3 regions of the Kitasatospora sp. NPDC057500 genome follow, and region 1 is predicted to be linked to each of the others. Evidence: predicted binding sites of a transcription regulator. Region 1 holds the regulator's gene; each other region holds the start of a gene.
What was found. The regulator HrcA, encoded in region 1, represses chaperone genes, less so after heat shock. The targets are predictions, from matches to a motif close to TTNGCACTCNGNNNNNCNGAGTGCNAA.

Region 1 (4,986 bases):
GGTCCCGGGGTCGGGGGAGCGCATCGCGGCGCTCACGGCGGTGAGCAGTTCGGGGGTGGGTTCGGCGGTCTCGATCTCGGTCCAGTTGATCACGGCCGGACCCTAGGCGGCCCGGGTCGCCGCGGCCACCGGTTTTCACAGCCCCGGGGCGCCCCAGAGGGGGAACCAGCGCGACAGGTCGGGTTCGATGCGAAGATCGTTTTTGAGCATGTTCGCTACTTCGATCTCCAGGGGGTTGTCCCGCTTCTCTCCGCCGCCGGGCCGTATACACAGCGGGTAGAAGGTGCCGCGCTTGTACAGGTAGACCAGGGCCAGCGGGCGGCCTCCCGCGGTGTCCCGGAAGCCGACCAGCGAGCAGAGCAGCTGCGGCCCGAAGCCGTGCGCCTCCAGCTCGCTGTTGACCGCGTGCAGGTCGTTGACCAGTTCCGGCAGCTCCTCGGGGGCGTGCCGGGCGAGCAGCCAGGAGTAGCCGTAGTCGTCCCGGGACGCCTCGACGGGGACGCCGCCGCGCGCGGTGTCGGCGTCGAGCAGCGCCCGGACCTGGCGTTCGACCTCGTCGAAGGCCCCGCCCTCGACCGAGGCGAAGCAGACCGAGCCGAGCCCGGTGGGCCGGAAGCCCGTGCCGGCCTCCAGGGTCAGCGCGGCGGACGGCACCCCGAACAGCTGGTCGAGGTCGGGTCTGACGGGCTTGCTGCGGCCGAACAGCGCGTCCAGGATTCCCACGGCGGTCCTTCCGGTGGCGGTGGTGGCAGGGTCAACGGGTCAACGGGTCAGCGGGTCACGGGTCACCGGCCGAGCCGGGTGGAGATCTTCGCGAGCTGCGCCAGCCGCTGCTCCAGGCTCGGGTGGGTGGAGAACAGCTGGGCGGCGGCCTCCCGGGCGCTCAGCGCGGGGGCGAAGTAGAAGGCGTTGTAGGCCTGCGCCCGGCGCAGGTCCTTGGTCGGGATGGCGGCGATCTGGCCGGTCACCTTGGTGAGCGCCGAGGCGAGCGCGCTGGGGCGGCCGGTGAGCTGGGCGGCGGCCCGGTCGGCGGCCAGCTCCCGGTAGCGGGAGAGCAGCCGGGTCAGCAGGAAGCTGATCGCGTAGACGGCGATCGACACCAGCGGGATCACCAGCGCGGCGATCGCGGCGTTGGAGTCGTTGCTGTTGCGCCCGCCGCCCATGAAGCCCCCGTACATGGCGATCCGGGTCATCGCGCCGGCCAGCACGCCGAGGAAGCCGGCCACCGTCATCACGGCGACGTCCCGGTGGGCGACGTGCGACAGCTCGTGCGCGAGCACGCCCTCCAGCTCCTCCGGCTCCAGCCGGCGCAGCAGCCCGGTGGTGACGCAGACCACCGCGTTGCGGGGGTTGCGGCCGGTGGCGAAGGCGTTCGGCATGTCGTTGTCGGCGACGGCGACCCGGGGCTTGGGCATGTCGGCGAGCGCGCAGAGCCGGTCGACGGCGCCGTGCAGCTGCGGGTACTGCTCCGGGGTGACCCGGTGGGCGCCCATGGCCCGCTCGGTGATCCTGTCGCTGAACCAGAACTGGGCGACGAACAGGCCGCCGGAGATCAGGACGATGATCGGCCAGGCGCCGCGCAGCAGGGCGATCAGCAGCCCGGTGAAGCCGACGTACAGCAGTCCGATCAGGAACATCGTCCCCACCATCCGGCCGGTCAGGCCGCGGTCGGGGGCGAAACGGGTGTGCTGGCCCGGGGTCGACATCGCTGTTCCTCCGTTCGCCGTCCGCTTCCGATGCTGCCACCCGGGCGGGCACGCGGCATCACCCGCGTGCCGCGAACTGCGGGCAGGATCACCCCGGCAGGGCCGTTCCTGCCGTCGGACCCGGGCCTTACACTGGCAGGTACGGTGCTGGCACTCGGGTGTTCAGAGTGCCAAGGCCGGGGTCCTGCGGGGCCGGCCGGACAGCTCGAATGCGGACACATGCCACAACGGCGTGTCACAACGGACAACGCGTGAAGACGGAGGTGCGTGCCCCATGGCCGGTGAGGTCCGTCAGCTCGACGACCGCAAGCTCGCGGTGCTTCGCGCGATCGTCCAGGACTACGTGGGGACGGAGGAGCCGGTCGGCTCCAAGGCCCTGGTCGACCGGCACAACCTCGGGGTCTCCCCGGCCACCGTCCGCAACGACATGGCGGCGCTGGAGGAGGACGGCTACATCCACCAGCCGCACACCAGCGCCGGACGCATCCCCACCGACAAGGGCTACCGGCTGTTCGTCGACAAGCTGGCCGAGGTCAAGCCGATGAGCGCGCCCGAGCGGCGGGCGATCCGGCACTTCCTGGACGGCGCGGTGGACCTCGACGACGTGGTCGCCCGCACGGTGCGGCTGCTGGCCCAGCTGACCCGCCAGGTCGCGGTGGTGCAGTACCCCTCGCTGAGCCGCTCCACGGTGCGGCACATCGAGCTGGTCGCGCTGGCCCCGGCGAAGGTGATGCTGGTCCTGATCACCAACACCGGCCGGGTCGAGCAGCGGCTGGTGGACTGCCCGGGCACCGTCGGCGAGAGCTTGCTGGCGGACCTGCGGGCCCGGGTCAACGCACGGGCCGCGGGCCAGCGGCTCCCGGAGGTCCCGGGGCTGCTGGAGGAACTGCCCGCGCTGTTCGAGGCGGCCGACCGGCCGACCGTGTCGACGGTGCTGGCGACGCTCTTCGAGACGCTCGCCGAGCAGAGCGAGGAGCGGATCATGCTGGCCGGCACGGCCAACCTGACCCGCTTCGGCCACGACTTCCCGCTGACCATCCAGCCGGTGCTGGAAGCACTGGAGGAGCAGGTCGTCCTGCTCCGCCTCCTGGGTGAGACCGCGGACGCCGGGATGACGGTCCGGATCGGGCGGGAGAACGCCTACGAGGGCCTGAATTCCACGTCGGTCGTCTCGGTCGGTTACGGTTCGGGCGACGAAAGCGTGGCCAAACTGGGTGTGATCGGTCCGACCCGGATGGACTACCCGGGCACAATGGGGGCGGTGCGAGCGGTGGCACGGTACGTGGGCCAGATCCTGGCCGAGTCGTAGGAACGAGCCCGCCGGAATCCGGCGGTGCCCGAAGTCGCAAGCACACTTACAGGCGGAACAAGCGGAGCATTTGGTGGCCACGGACTACTACGCGGTACTCGGCGTCCGACGGGATGCGGGGCAGGACGAGATCAAGAAGGCGTTCCGGCGCCTGGCACGCGAACTGCACCCGGACGTCAACCCGGACCCGAAGACGCAGGAGCGGTTCAAGGAGATCAACGCCGCCTACGAGGTGCTCTCCGACCCGCAGAAGCGCCAGGTCTACGACCTCGGCGGCGACCCGCTCTCGCCGAACGGCGGGGGCGGCGGGGCGGGCGGCTTCGGCGCGGGCGCGGCCGGCTTCGGCTTCTCCGACATCATGGACGCCTTCTTCGGCGCCGCCTCCGGCCAGCGCGGCCCGCGCTCGCGGACCCGGCGCGGCCAGGACGCCATGATCCGCCTGGAGATCACCCTGGAGGAGGCCGCGTTCGGCACCACCAAGGAGCTCCAGGTCGACACGGCCGTCACCTGCACCACCTGCAGCGGAGAGGGCGCCGCGCCCGGCACCTCCGCGCAGACCTGCGACATGTGCCGCGGCAAGGGCGAGGTCTCCCAGGTCACCCGGTCCTTCCTGGGCCAGGTCATGACCTCCCGCCCCTGCCCGCAGTGCCAGGGCTTCGGCACCGTCGTGCCGACCCCGTGCCCGGAGTGCGCCGGCGACGGCCGGGTCCGCGCCCGCCGCACCCTGACCGTCAAGATCCCGGCCGGTGTCGACAACGGCACCCGCATCCAGCTGGCCGGCGAGGGCGAGGTCGGCCCCGGCGGCGGCCCGGCCGGCGACCTGTACGTCGAGATCGCCGAGACCACCCACGCGGTGTTCCAGCGGCGCGGCGACGACCTGCACTGCACCGTCACCATCCCGATGACGGCGGCCTCGCTCGGCACCCAGGTGCCGCTGCAGACCCTGGACGGGGTGGAGGAGGTCGACATCCGGCCCGGCACCCAGTCCGGCCAGTCCATCCCGCTGCACGGCCGGGGCATCACCCACCTGCGCGGCGGCGGCCGGGGCGACCTGATAGTGCACGTCGAGGTGCAGACGCCCACCAAGCTCGACGCCGAGCAGGAGGACCTGCTGCGCCGCCTGGCGGTGCTGCGCGGCGAGGAGCGGCCCTCCGGCCAGTTCGCGCCCGGGCAGCAGGGGCTGTTCTCCCGGCTGAAGGACGCCTTCAACGGCCGGTAGCCGTCCCGCGCGGGGGTGCCGAGGCTTCCTCGGCACCCCTTTCGCGTTCCCGTTCCCCTTCCCACCCCGGAGGTTCCCCGCATGACCGCGCCCGTGTTCGTCGCCGACACCGAGCGGATCGCCGCCGCCGCGCCCGGCGCCCTGGTGCTGCTGGACGGGCCGGAGGGCCGGCACGCGGCCGCCGTGAAGCGGCTGGAGCAGGGCGAGGCGGTCACCCTGACGGACGGCCTCGGCCTCGGCGTGGACGGCACCGTCGCGCGGGTGCTCGGCAAGGACGCGGTCGAGGTGGCGGTGGCGGCCGTGCGCGAGGAGCCGCAGCCGCAGCCGCGGATCGTCGTCGTCCAGGCGCTGCCCAAGGGCGACCGGGGCGAGCTGGCCGTGGAGACCATGACCGAGGTCGGCGTGGACGTGGTGATCCCCTGGGCGGCGTCGCGCTGCATCACCCAGTGGAAGGGCGAGCGCGGCGGCAAGGCGCTCGCCAAGTGGCGGGCCACCGCGCGGGAGGCCGGCAAGCAGTCCCGCCGGCTGCGCTTCCCCGTGGTCCGCGACGTGATGACCACCCGGCAGCTGGCCCCGGTGCTGATCGGCGCCGCGTTCGCGGCCGTGCTGCACGAGGAGGGCGCCGAGCCGCTGGCCGGCGCCGCGCTGCCGGACACCGGGGACCTGGTGCTGGTGGTCGGCCCGGAGGGCGGGGTCTCCCCGGAGGAGCTGGCCGCCTTCGCCGCGGACGGCGCGAAGCCGTACCGGCTCGG
Region 2 (4,986 bases), on a different contig from region 1:
AGCGGATCCGCCAGATCGAGAAGCACGCGCTGGCCGAGCTGAAGAAGATCGCCGACCACGCGGGCTTCGAGGCCGCGTGACGCGGAACCGGGGATGACGGTGGCCGGCGGGCCCGGTGCGGAGCGCTCCGCACCGGGCCCGCCGTCGTGCCGGTCGGCCTTCTAGGCTGGTGGCAGCGGACGGGAACGACGGCGGGGGAGGTCGAGACGGTGGAGGCGAAGGTGGCTGAGGAGAAGACGGCGGTGGAGGCGACGGTGGCCGAGGAGAAGTCGGCGGGCGGGACGGCGGCGGACAGGGCGAAGAGGGCGGCGAAGGCCCGGCTGGTCTTCGGCGACCCGCTGGAGCGGCAGTCCCGGGACGACACCGACACCGGCTGGGGCGACCGCCCCGGGACGGGGGAGAGCGGCGGCCGGGGGCTGGACTGGTACCTGAGCCAGCGCCCGCCGCACCACGGGGACTGACGACCGGGCCCGGCCGGGCCTCAGCCGGCCCGGGTGACCAGGGCGTCGCGGATCTCGGTGAGCAGCAGCACCTCCTTGGCCTCGGCCTCCGCCTGGACCTCGGCCAGCGTCTTGCGCCGGGCGGTGAACCTGGTCATCGGCAGGATCAGGCAGAAGTAGACGACGGCCGCGGTGATCAGGAACTGGAGGGCCGCGCTCAGCACGTTGCCCCAGAGGATGAGGATGCCGGTCGTGACCTCGCCGGTGGCGGACACCTCGCAGGGCCCCTTGAGGCAGGAGCTGTAGGACGCGAGGTCCTTGGCTCCGAACGCGCCGACGATCGGGTTGATCACACCCTTGACGAAGGCGTTGACGATGTTGGTGAAGGCCGCGCCGATGACCACGGCGACCGCCAGCTCGACGACGTTTCCGCGCAGCAGGAATTCCTTGAAGCCTTTCATGCCGCGTGAACGACGGAGTCGTTCGCCGGTCACGGGTGATTTTCGGCCCCCTCCGACGGACAACCCGTTCGGCCCACCGGCGGCGCCGCCCCCGGCACGGGCGGGCCGGTCCAGGACGGGCCGAGGGTGAGCACGGCCGCCGCCGCCAGCAGCAGCACGGCGGGGACCGGGGCGCGGTAGCGCAGCACCCGTCGGAGCCGGCAGTGCGGACCCGACCGGCCGCCGATCGGCGGGAACCCCGGCACCGGCTGCCGGGGCGGGACGCTCGACGCGGGCAGCGGCGGGATCGGCAGCGGCAGCGGACGGGGCGACAGGGCGGGCGAACCGGTGCGCACGGGCACCTCCAGGGGTCGGCTTCGGGTTCCGGTGACCGACACTCTGGGCCGCCCGCGCTCCCGCCGTGAGCCGCTTTTCCCAGCCTGTGGAAAACCCGGGCCTGTGGACGAAGACCATCACTCGGACGAGTGAGCCGAGGCCCCCCGGAGACGGCGAACGGCCCGCCGCACCCGCTCGGAAGCGGGAACGACGGGCCGTTCGGCGGAAAGCTGGTGCCGGTGCCCGGCCGAAGCTCAGCCGGCCGCCGGAGCGGGGCTCGCGGCGGGGGTCGAGGAGCCCGACGAGGACGAGGACGACGAGGAGGCCGACGTCGACGACGAGGAGGACGAACCCCCGCCCACCGAGCTGCTGGAGGAGGAGCGGCTGTCGGTCCGGTAGAAGCCGGAGCCCTTGAAGACCACGCCCACCGCCGAGAAGATCTTGCGGAGCCGACCCTGGCAGTCGGGGCACGTGGTCAGCGGCTCGTCGGTGAACTTCTGCACCGCCTCCAGGCCGTTGCCGCACTCGGTGCACTGGTACTGGTACGTGGGCACTTGTCTTCCTCCTGGCACTCTCGCCTGATGAGTGCTAACGATGGTCAATGATGCGGCATTCCGGTGGATCAGTCCAGCGACTCGAATGTGAGATGAGTCCGGCGTGGTGTCCGATCCGGCCACCGCGCTCAGCCCTCGGCCGCGCCCACCAGCCGGCCCGGGGCACCCCGCTCCGCGGAGCCCGCGGCCGCCGCCGGGCGCTCGCTCCGGGGGACCAGCAGCCCGCGCAGCGCGACCAGCGCGACCAGGCCCAGCCCGGCCCCGGCCACCGGCACCAGGAACCCGACCAACGGCCCGTGCGCGTCGACCAGCCGCCCGGCCGCCGTCGCGCCGGTCGCCAGGCCCAGGCCGATGGCGCCGGTCAGCCAGGTGAAGGCCTCGGTCTTGGCGCCGTCCTCGACCAGCGTCTCGACCAGGGTGTAGCCGCTGATCAGGGTCGGCGCGATGGCCAGGCCGCAGACCAGTCCGGCGGCCGAGAGCGCGACCAGGTTCGGCATCGCCCACAGGGTCGAGCAGCCCAGCACCAGCAGGCCGTAGCTGATGATCATCCGCTGCTGGACGGGGCGCCGCCAGGCGATCATGCCGTACAGCACGCCGGCGACCATCGAGCCGCCCGCGAAGACGCCGTACACGGTGCCGGCCGCGCCGTGCCGCCCCACCGAGTCGGCGAAGGCGTTCACCGAGACCTGGAGGCCGCCGAAGACGGCGCCCACGCCGAGGAAGGTGCCGGCCAGCAGCCGGACGCCGGGCGAGGCGAGCGCGGAGGCCTGCCGGGCGCCGGGCGCGCGCACCACCCGGGCGGGCGCGGTGCGCCGCTGGGCGGCGAAGGCCAGGCCGCCGGCCAGGGTCAGCGCGGCCTCGGCGGCCAGCCCGGCCGAGGGGCTGACCGAGGTGGCGACGGCGGCGGCCAGGATCGGGCCGATCACGAAGGTGAACTCGTCCGTCACGGACTCGAAGGCGAAGGCGGTGCTCATCCTGGCGGCGGAGCCGGCGGACGCGCCCCGGGCGGAGAAGGTGGCGATCCAGCGGGCCCGGACCATGGCGCCGATCTGCGGGACGCTCGCGCCGGCGGGGGCGGCGGCCAGGAAGAGGCTCCAGGACGGCGCGTGCCCGAGCGCGAGCGCGATCAGCGCGCCGACCGAGACGGCGTGCACCACCACGGTGGGGACGAGCACCGGGGCCTGGCCGTACCGGTCGGCGAGCCGCCCGGTCTGCGGGCCGACCAGCGCCTGGGCGACGGCGGCCACCGCCGCGACGGTGCTGGCGGTGCCGTAGGAGCCGTGGGTGTCCTTGACGAGCAGCAGGATGCCCATGCCGAGCATCGCGTAGGGCAGCCGCGCGACGAACGCGGGGGCCAGGAACGTCCAGGCGCCGGGCGTGCGCAGCAGCGTCCCGTAGCCGACGCGGGCGGGCGCGGCGGCGGGCGCGGCGGTTTCCTCGGGCGCGGTGGTGCTACGGGCGTCCTGGACGCTCTCGACCGTTCGGCGGGCCGTCACGGTCGGTCCTTCCTGCTGCCTGGTAGCGCGGCAGGGCATGGGGTGGCCCCGACGGCGCCGAGAGTCGTCCTCTCGCGCGTCGACCGGGGTAGATACCGGGCCGGTCCGGCGGTGGGCCGGGGCCGGACCGCGGCCGCCGAGCGGTCGCGCCAACTCTGCATCAGGCAGATGCTGGGGTTGGTGTGTCAGCGATGAAAGCATTTACGCGCGTAGAAGACGCGCTCACCCCGACCCTACAGGACCGGTCCGAACGTGTCCCGTGACGCCGGGGTGAACATCGGGTGCGGCCCTCAGCCGTCGCGCCCGTTCAGCCAGTCGGCCAGCTTGCCGCCCTTGTCCACGGCCCGCAGCCGCCGCTCGGCCGCCTCGCCGACCTCGTCCGTGGTCACCACCAGCAGCTCGTCCCCGCCGCGCAGCACGGTGGTCCTGTCCGGGACGAAGCTGCTCCCCTCGCGCACCACCAGGGTCACCGCCGCACCGGTCGGCAGCCGCAGCTCGCCGACCTCGACGCCGGACATCCGCGAACCCGGCGCCAGCGCGACCGACAGCAGGTGCCCGTGCAGCTTCTCCAGCGGCGCGGACTCGATGTCGAGGTCCTGGCCCATCGAGCCCTCGCCGATCCGCAGCGCCTTGGCGACCCAGGGCAGGGTCGGGCCCTGGAGCAGGGTGAAGACCACGACCAGGATGAAGACGATGTTGAAGACCTCCTGCGCCAGCGGCGCGCCGGAGACCAGCGGGATGGTGGCCAGCACGATGGGCACCGCGCCGCGCAGTCCGGCCCAGCTGAGCAGCGCCTGCTCGCGGGCCGGCAGCTTGAACGGCGTGAGGGTCAGCACCACCGAGAGCGGCCGGGCGAGGAAGACCAGCACCGCGCCGATCACCAGGGCGGGCACCACGGCGGAGCCCATCGACTCGGGGGTGCAGAGCAGGCCGAGCAGCACGAACATGCCGATCTGCCCGATCCAGGCGAGCCCGTCGGCGAAGCCGCGCACGGCCGGACCGTGCGGCAGCTTGGCGTTGCCGAGGACCACCGCGCTGACGTAGACGGCGAGGAAGCCGGAGCCGTGCAGCAGCGCGCCGCCGGCGTAGGCGAGCACGGTGAGCGCCATCACGGCGATCGGGTAGAGGCCGGAGGACGGCAGCGCGACGTGCTTGACGCCGTACGCGCCCAGCTTGCCGACCACGAGGCCGATGGCCAGTCCGACCGCCAGCTCGGCGACGATGGTGCCGAGCAGGACGTACCAGGAGTCGTGCGCGCCGACGGTGGCGAAGGCGACGACCAGGATGACCACGGGCGCGTCGTTGAAGCCGGACTCGGCCTCCAGCAGGCCGGTCAGCCGGCGCGGCAGCGGCACCGTCCGCAGGACCGAGAAGACGGCCGCGGCGTCGGTTGAGGAGACGATCGCGCCGAGCAGCAGCGAGGTCCGCCAGTCCAGGCCGACCAGCCAGTGCGCGCCGGCCGCGGTGACGGCGACGCTGATCCCGACGCCGACGGTGGCCAGCACCGTGGCGGCCGGCATCACCGGTCTCGCCTCGCGCCAGTTGGTCTTGAGGCCGCCCTCGGCCAGGATCACCACCAGCGCCGCGTAGCCGAGCACCTGGGTGAGTTCGGCGTTGTTGAACGAGATGCCCAGGCCGTTCTGGCCGAGCGCCACGCCGATGCCGAGGTAGATCAGCAGACTCGGCAGGCCCGATTTCGTGGACACCCGCACGGCGACCA
Region 3 (4,986 bases), on a different contig from region 1:
GGCTCCAGGCGCTCGGCAACCACGTCCACAACCACACCTCGGACCACGCCCAGCTGAGCAGGGCGGCCCCGGAGAAGCAGAAGGCCGAGGTCTGCGACGCCCAGGCCGAGCTCACCCGGCAGTACGGAACCCCGCCGCTGCTGTTCCGCCCGCCGTACGGCGACGGCGCCCACACGCCGGCGCTCAACGCGGTGGTGCAGCAGTGCGGGCCGAGGGCGATCGTGCTGTGGCGCGAGTCGATGCAGATCCACGACATGCAGTACCAGGCGGCGGACCGGAAGCTGCGGCCCGGCGACATCGTGCTCGCCCACTTCCGGGGCCCGAAGGACCTCAAGGGCGAGACGATGACGCAGATGTTCGGCGAGCTGCTGGCCAGGATCCAGGAGCAGGGCTTCGCGGTGGCCCGGCTGGAGGACTACATCGAGGCGCCGGCCGCCTGAACGGCCGCGGCGGGGCCGGTCACCGGCCGGCCGAGCATCATCAGCGGGCCGTGGTCGGTGCGGCTGAGGATCACCGTGACGGTGTTCGGGCCGGCCGGCTTCAGCTGGCGGCGCAGCTCCTCCGGGGTGATCGCCATCCCGCGCTTCTTGATCACCACCGTGCCGACGCCCCGCTCGCGCAGCAGCGCCTTGAGCCGCTTGATGTGGAACGGCAGCACGTCGGTCAGCTCGAAGCCGTGTGCGTAGGGGGTGTCCACCAGCTCGTCGGAGGTGACGTAGGCGATCTTCGGGTCGATCAGCCGCCCGTTCACCTGCTGCGCCACCTCGGCGACCAGGTGGGCGCGGATGACCGCGCCGTCCGGCTCGTACAGGTAGCGGCCGACCGGCCCGGCCGGCGGGTCGGGCAGGTCGCCGCCGGTGAGGCTGGCCCGCTGCGGCAGCAGGGTGGCGCGGTGCGGGCGCTCGGCCCGGGTGCCGAACCAGAGCACCGCCTCCTTGACGTCGCCGTGGTCGGAGACCCATTCGGCCTCGGCGTCCGCGGGCACCGCCTCGTGCGGGATGCCGGGGGCCACCTTGAGCGCGCCGACGGGGGTGCGCCGGCCGGCCTCGACCGCCCAGGAGAGCGGCGGCGCGTACGCCTCGGGGTCGAAGACCCGGCCGCGCGAGGTGCGCCGGGCCGGGTCGGTGAAGACCGCGTCGAAGCCGGCGACGTCGACGTCGGCGACGTCCGCGCAGCGCACCTCGACCCGGTCGGCCAGGCCCAGCGCGGCGGCGTTGGCGGCGGTGGCGGCGCAGGCGGCCGGGTCCTTGTCGACGGCGAGCACCTCGACGCCGGCCCGGGCGAGCGCCAGCACGTCGCCGCCGATCCCGCAGCAGAGGTCGGCCAGCCGCTTCACCCCGAGGTCCGCGAACCGGCGGGCCCGCCACTCGGCGACCTCGCGCCGGGTGGACTGCTCGACGCCGTTGGGCGTGAAGTACATGAGGTCGGCGTCGGCGCCGAACTTGGCCCGGGCCCGCTGCCGCAGCCGGGCCTGCCCGAAGGCGGCCGACACCAGCTCGGCGGGGTGCTCCTTGCGCAGCCGGGTGGCCAGTGCCAGCTCCTCCCCGGGCGCGAAGTCGCGCAGTTCGGCGAGCAGGGCCTGGCCCCGGTCGGTCAGCAGGGGCCGCAGGTCGTCGTTCTCCACGGGCCCATTCTCGCCGGTCAGAGGCTGCTGAGGACGACCACGATGAAGACCGGGTAGACGAACGGTGCCACTGCGGCGACGACCGCCACGACCGGGTAGCCGAGGCGCCGGGCGACCCAGGTGATCACGCCGGTGGCGGCGAGCGTCAGCAGTGCGGCGGCCCCCAGAACGGCGGCCGAGCCGCCGGAGGAGTAGCGCGAACCCGCGGTCCAGACGGTCGCCGAGCACACCTGGAGAACGGCGACGGGCATCGCGAGGAACAACGGCAGGAGGATCACCGCGAACAGGAGGTCTTTCCACCGGGCGGGCCGGGCGGCGCTCAGCGTCGTGGTCATGGAGCCGAGTCTGGCGCCCCCGCGCACCTCGCACATGAGTACGGCTACTCATCCGCATCGCGGGACCCGTGGGCGCGTCGTTGGCACTCTGGTTGACTGAGTGCTAACCGCGGCCTATGGTCGTCCTAGCACTCCCCACCGGGGGAGTGCTAACGCGACAATGCGTGTCTGACCCCCGCGACGGCAGACGCGCGAGTTCGCCCCTACCCGTTAGAAAACCCCGTAATCTCCGAAGGGGAGCTCGGACGTGACCACCAGCAGCAAGGTTGCCATCAAGCCGCTCGAGGACCGCATCGTGGTCCAGCCGCTCGACGCCGAGACCACCACGGCCTCCGGCCTGGTTATCCCGGACACCGCCAAGGAGAAGCCCCAGGAGGGCGTCGTCCTGGCCGTCGGCCCGGGCCGCTTCGAGGACGGCCAGCGTCTGCCGCTCGACGTCGCCGTGGGTGACATCGTCCTGTACTCGAAGTACGGCGGCACCGAGGTGAAGTACCAGGGCGAGGAGTACCTGGTGCTCTCCGCCCGCGACGTTCTCGCCATCATCGAGAAGTAAAGCGTCCTGCCACGCCCCGGATCCGTGTCCCTAGTGACAGGGGACCGGGGCGTGGCTGTTGGTTCACGTAGTCGAGCGGCCGCCGCGACGGCCGCACCCCCGAGGGAATAGGGAACATGGCGAAGATCCTGCAGTTCGACGAGGACGCCCGCCGCTCGCTGGAGCGCGGTGTCAACAAGCTGGCCGACACCGTCAAGGTGACCATCGGCCCCAAGGGCCGCAACGTCGTCATCGACAAGAAGTTCGGCGCCCCGACCATCACCAACGACGGTGTCACCATCGCCCGTGAGGTCGAGCTCGACGACCCGTACGAGAACCTTGGCGCGCAGCTCGTCAAGGAGGTCGCCACCAAGACCAACGACGTCGCGGGTGACGGCACCACCACCGCCACCGTGCTGGCCCAGGCCCTGGTCAACGAGGGTCTGCGCAACGTCGCCGCCGGCGCCGGCCCGGCCGCCCTGAAGAAGGGCATCGACAAGGCCGTCGCCGCCGTCTCCGAGCACCTGCTGTCGGTCGCCCGCGAGATCGAGGGCAAGGACGACGTCGCCGCCGTCGCCACGCTGTCCGCCCAGGACGCCCAGGTCGGCGAGCTGATCGCCGAGGCGATCGACAAGGTCGGCAAGGACGGTGTCATCACCGTCGAGGAGTCGAACACCTTCGGCGTGGAGCTGGACTTCACCGAGGGCATGCAGTTCGACAAGGGCTACCTGTCGCCGTACTTCGTCACCGACGCGGAGCGCCAGGAGGCGGTCCTCGAGGACCCGTACATCCTGATCAACCAGGGCAAGATCTCCTCCATCCAGGAGCTGCTGCCGCTGCTGGAGAAGATCCTCCAGGGCGGCACCTCCCGCCCGCTGCTGATCATCGCCGAGGACGTCGACGGCGAGGCGCTGTCCACCCTCGTGGTGAACAAGATCCGCGGCACCTTCAACGCGGTGGCCGTCAAGGCCCCGGGCTTCGGCGACCGCCGCAAGGCGATCCTCGGCGACCTGGCCGTCCTGACCGGCGGCACCGTGATCTCCGAGGAGGTCGGCCTCAAGCTCGACCAGGCCGGTCTGGACGTGCTGGGCTCGGCCCGCCGCGTGACCGTCACCAAGGACGACACGATCGTCGTCGACGGTGCCGGCGAGTCCGAGGCCGTGGCCGGCCGCGTCGCCCAGATCAAGGGCGAGATCGCCAACACCGACTCGGACTGGGACCGCGAGAAGCTGCAGGAGCGCCTGGCCAAGCTGGCCGGCGGCGTCTGCGTCATCCGCGTCGGTGCCGCCACCGAGGTGGAGCTCAAGGAGCGCAAGCACCGCCTGGAGGACGCCATCTCGGCGACCCGCGCCGCGGTCGAGGAGGGCATCGTCGCCGGTGGTGGCGCCTCCCTGGTCCACGCCGCCAAGGTGCTGAACGACGGCCTGGGCCTGTCCGGCGACGAGGCCACCGGTGTCGCGGTCGTCCGCAAGGCGCTGCACGAGCCGCTGCGCTGGATCGCCCAGAACGCCGGCCTGGAGGGCTACGTCATCACCTCCAAGGTCGCCGAGCTGGAGCAGGGCCAGGGCTACAACGCCGCCACCGGCGAGTACGGCGACCTGGTCAAGGCCGGCGTCATCGACCCGGTCAAGGTCACCCGCTCCGCCCTGGAGAACGCCGCCTCGATCGCCTCCCTGCTGCTCACCACCGAGACCCTCGTGGTGGAGAAGAAGGAGGAGGAGGCCGACAACGGTCACGGCCACTCGCACGGCGGTCACGGCCACTCGCACTGAGGCCGCAGCCACTGACCGCAGGCCCGGTCCGCGCCCCGCGAGGGGTGGCGGGCCGGGCCTGCGGCGTGTTCCATTCTTCAACTATCAGTTGAATTTTGCGTGTTGCAAAGAATCCCTTATATCTTGGGGGCATGATCGAGGCCCGCCACCTGCGCGTCCTGCGTGCCGTCGCCCGCACCGGCTCCTTCTCCGCGGCCGCCCGCGAGATGGGCTGCACCCAGCCCGCCATCAGCCAGCAGATGAAGGCGCTGGAGAAGTCCGTGGACACCCCGCTCGTGGTCCGTTCGGGCCGAGGGATGCAGCTGAGCGAGGCCGGGCGGGTCCTGCTCAAGCATGCCACCGGGATCCTCGCCGGGCTCTCCGCCGCGGAGGAGGAGGTCGCGGCGATCGCCGGGCTGCGGGCCGGACGGGTCCGGCTGGTGTCCTTCCCGACCGCCAGTTCGACCCTGGTGCCGCCGGCGGTCGCCCGGCTGCGGGACAGCCATCCGGGGGTGCGCGTGTCGCTGGTCGAGGCGGAGCCGCCGGAGTCGCTGGCGATGCTGCGCGGCGGCGAGTGCGAGGTCGCGCTCGCCTTCCGCTACCCGCAGGCCCCGGGATCCGCCCTCGCGCCGGCGCCGGCGCCCGCGCACGGCACGCCCCGGGAGGCGCGTGCCGAGGCCAATCTGGAGGCCCAGCAGCTGAGTGCGGGGGTCGACTGGTCCGATCTGGTGGTGACCCCGCTGC

Region 2: the regulator HrcA is predicted to act here: its motif matches at 1,782-1,808, upstream of ACFU74_RS19655 (FmdB family zinc ribbon protein).
Region 3: the regulator HrcA is predicted to act here: its motif matches at 2,040-2,066, upstream of groES (co-chaperone GroES).

Annotation. Positions count from the first base shown of each region.
Region 1 covers NZ_JBHVER010000047.1:11,907-16,892, forward strand. The annotation lists gene ACFU74_RS13310 (DUF2785 domain-containing protein) at 1-93, opposite strand, end outside; gene ACFU74_RS13315 (hypothetical protein) at 136-723, opposite strand; gene htpX (zinc metalloprotease HtpX) at 786-1,706, opposite strand; gene hrcA (heat-inducible transcriptional repressor HrcA) at 1,981-3,015, shown strand; gene dnaJ (molecular chaperone DnaJ) at 3,089-4,234, shown strand; gene ACFU74_RS13335 (16S rRNA (uracil(1498)-N(3))-methyltransferase) at 4,316-4,986, shown strand, end outside.
Region 2 covers NZ_JBHVER010000086.1:8,605-13,590, forward strand. The annotation lists gene ACFU74_RS19640 (sigma-70 family RNA polymerase sigma factor) at 1-80, shown strand, start outside; gene ACFU74_RS19645 (hypothetical protein) at 222-461, shown strand; gene mscL (large conductance mechanosensitive channel protein MscL) at 482-901, opposite strand; gene ACFU74_RS19655 (FmdB family zinc ribbon protein) at 1,471-1,770, opposite strand; gene ACFU74_RS19660 (MFS transporter) at 1,899-3,158, opposite strand; gene ACFU74_RS19665 (potassium/proton antiporter) at 3,557-4,986, opposite strand, start outside.
Region 3 covers NZ_JBHVER010000130.1:13,802-18,787, forward strand. The annotation lists gene ACFU74_RS24705 (polysaccharide deacetylase family protein) at 1-440, shown strand, start outside; gene ACFU74_RS24710 (methyltransferase domain-containing protein) at 416-1,645, opposite strand; gene ACFU74_RS24715 (hypothetical protein) at 1,642-1,959, opposite strand; gene groES (co-chaperone GroES) at 2,207-2,512, shown strand; gene groL (chaperonin GroEL) at 2,629-4,263, shown strand; gene ACFU74_RS24730 (LysR family transcriptional regulator) at 4,395-4,986, shown strand, end outside.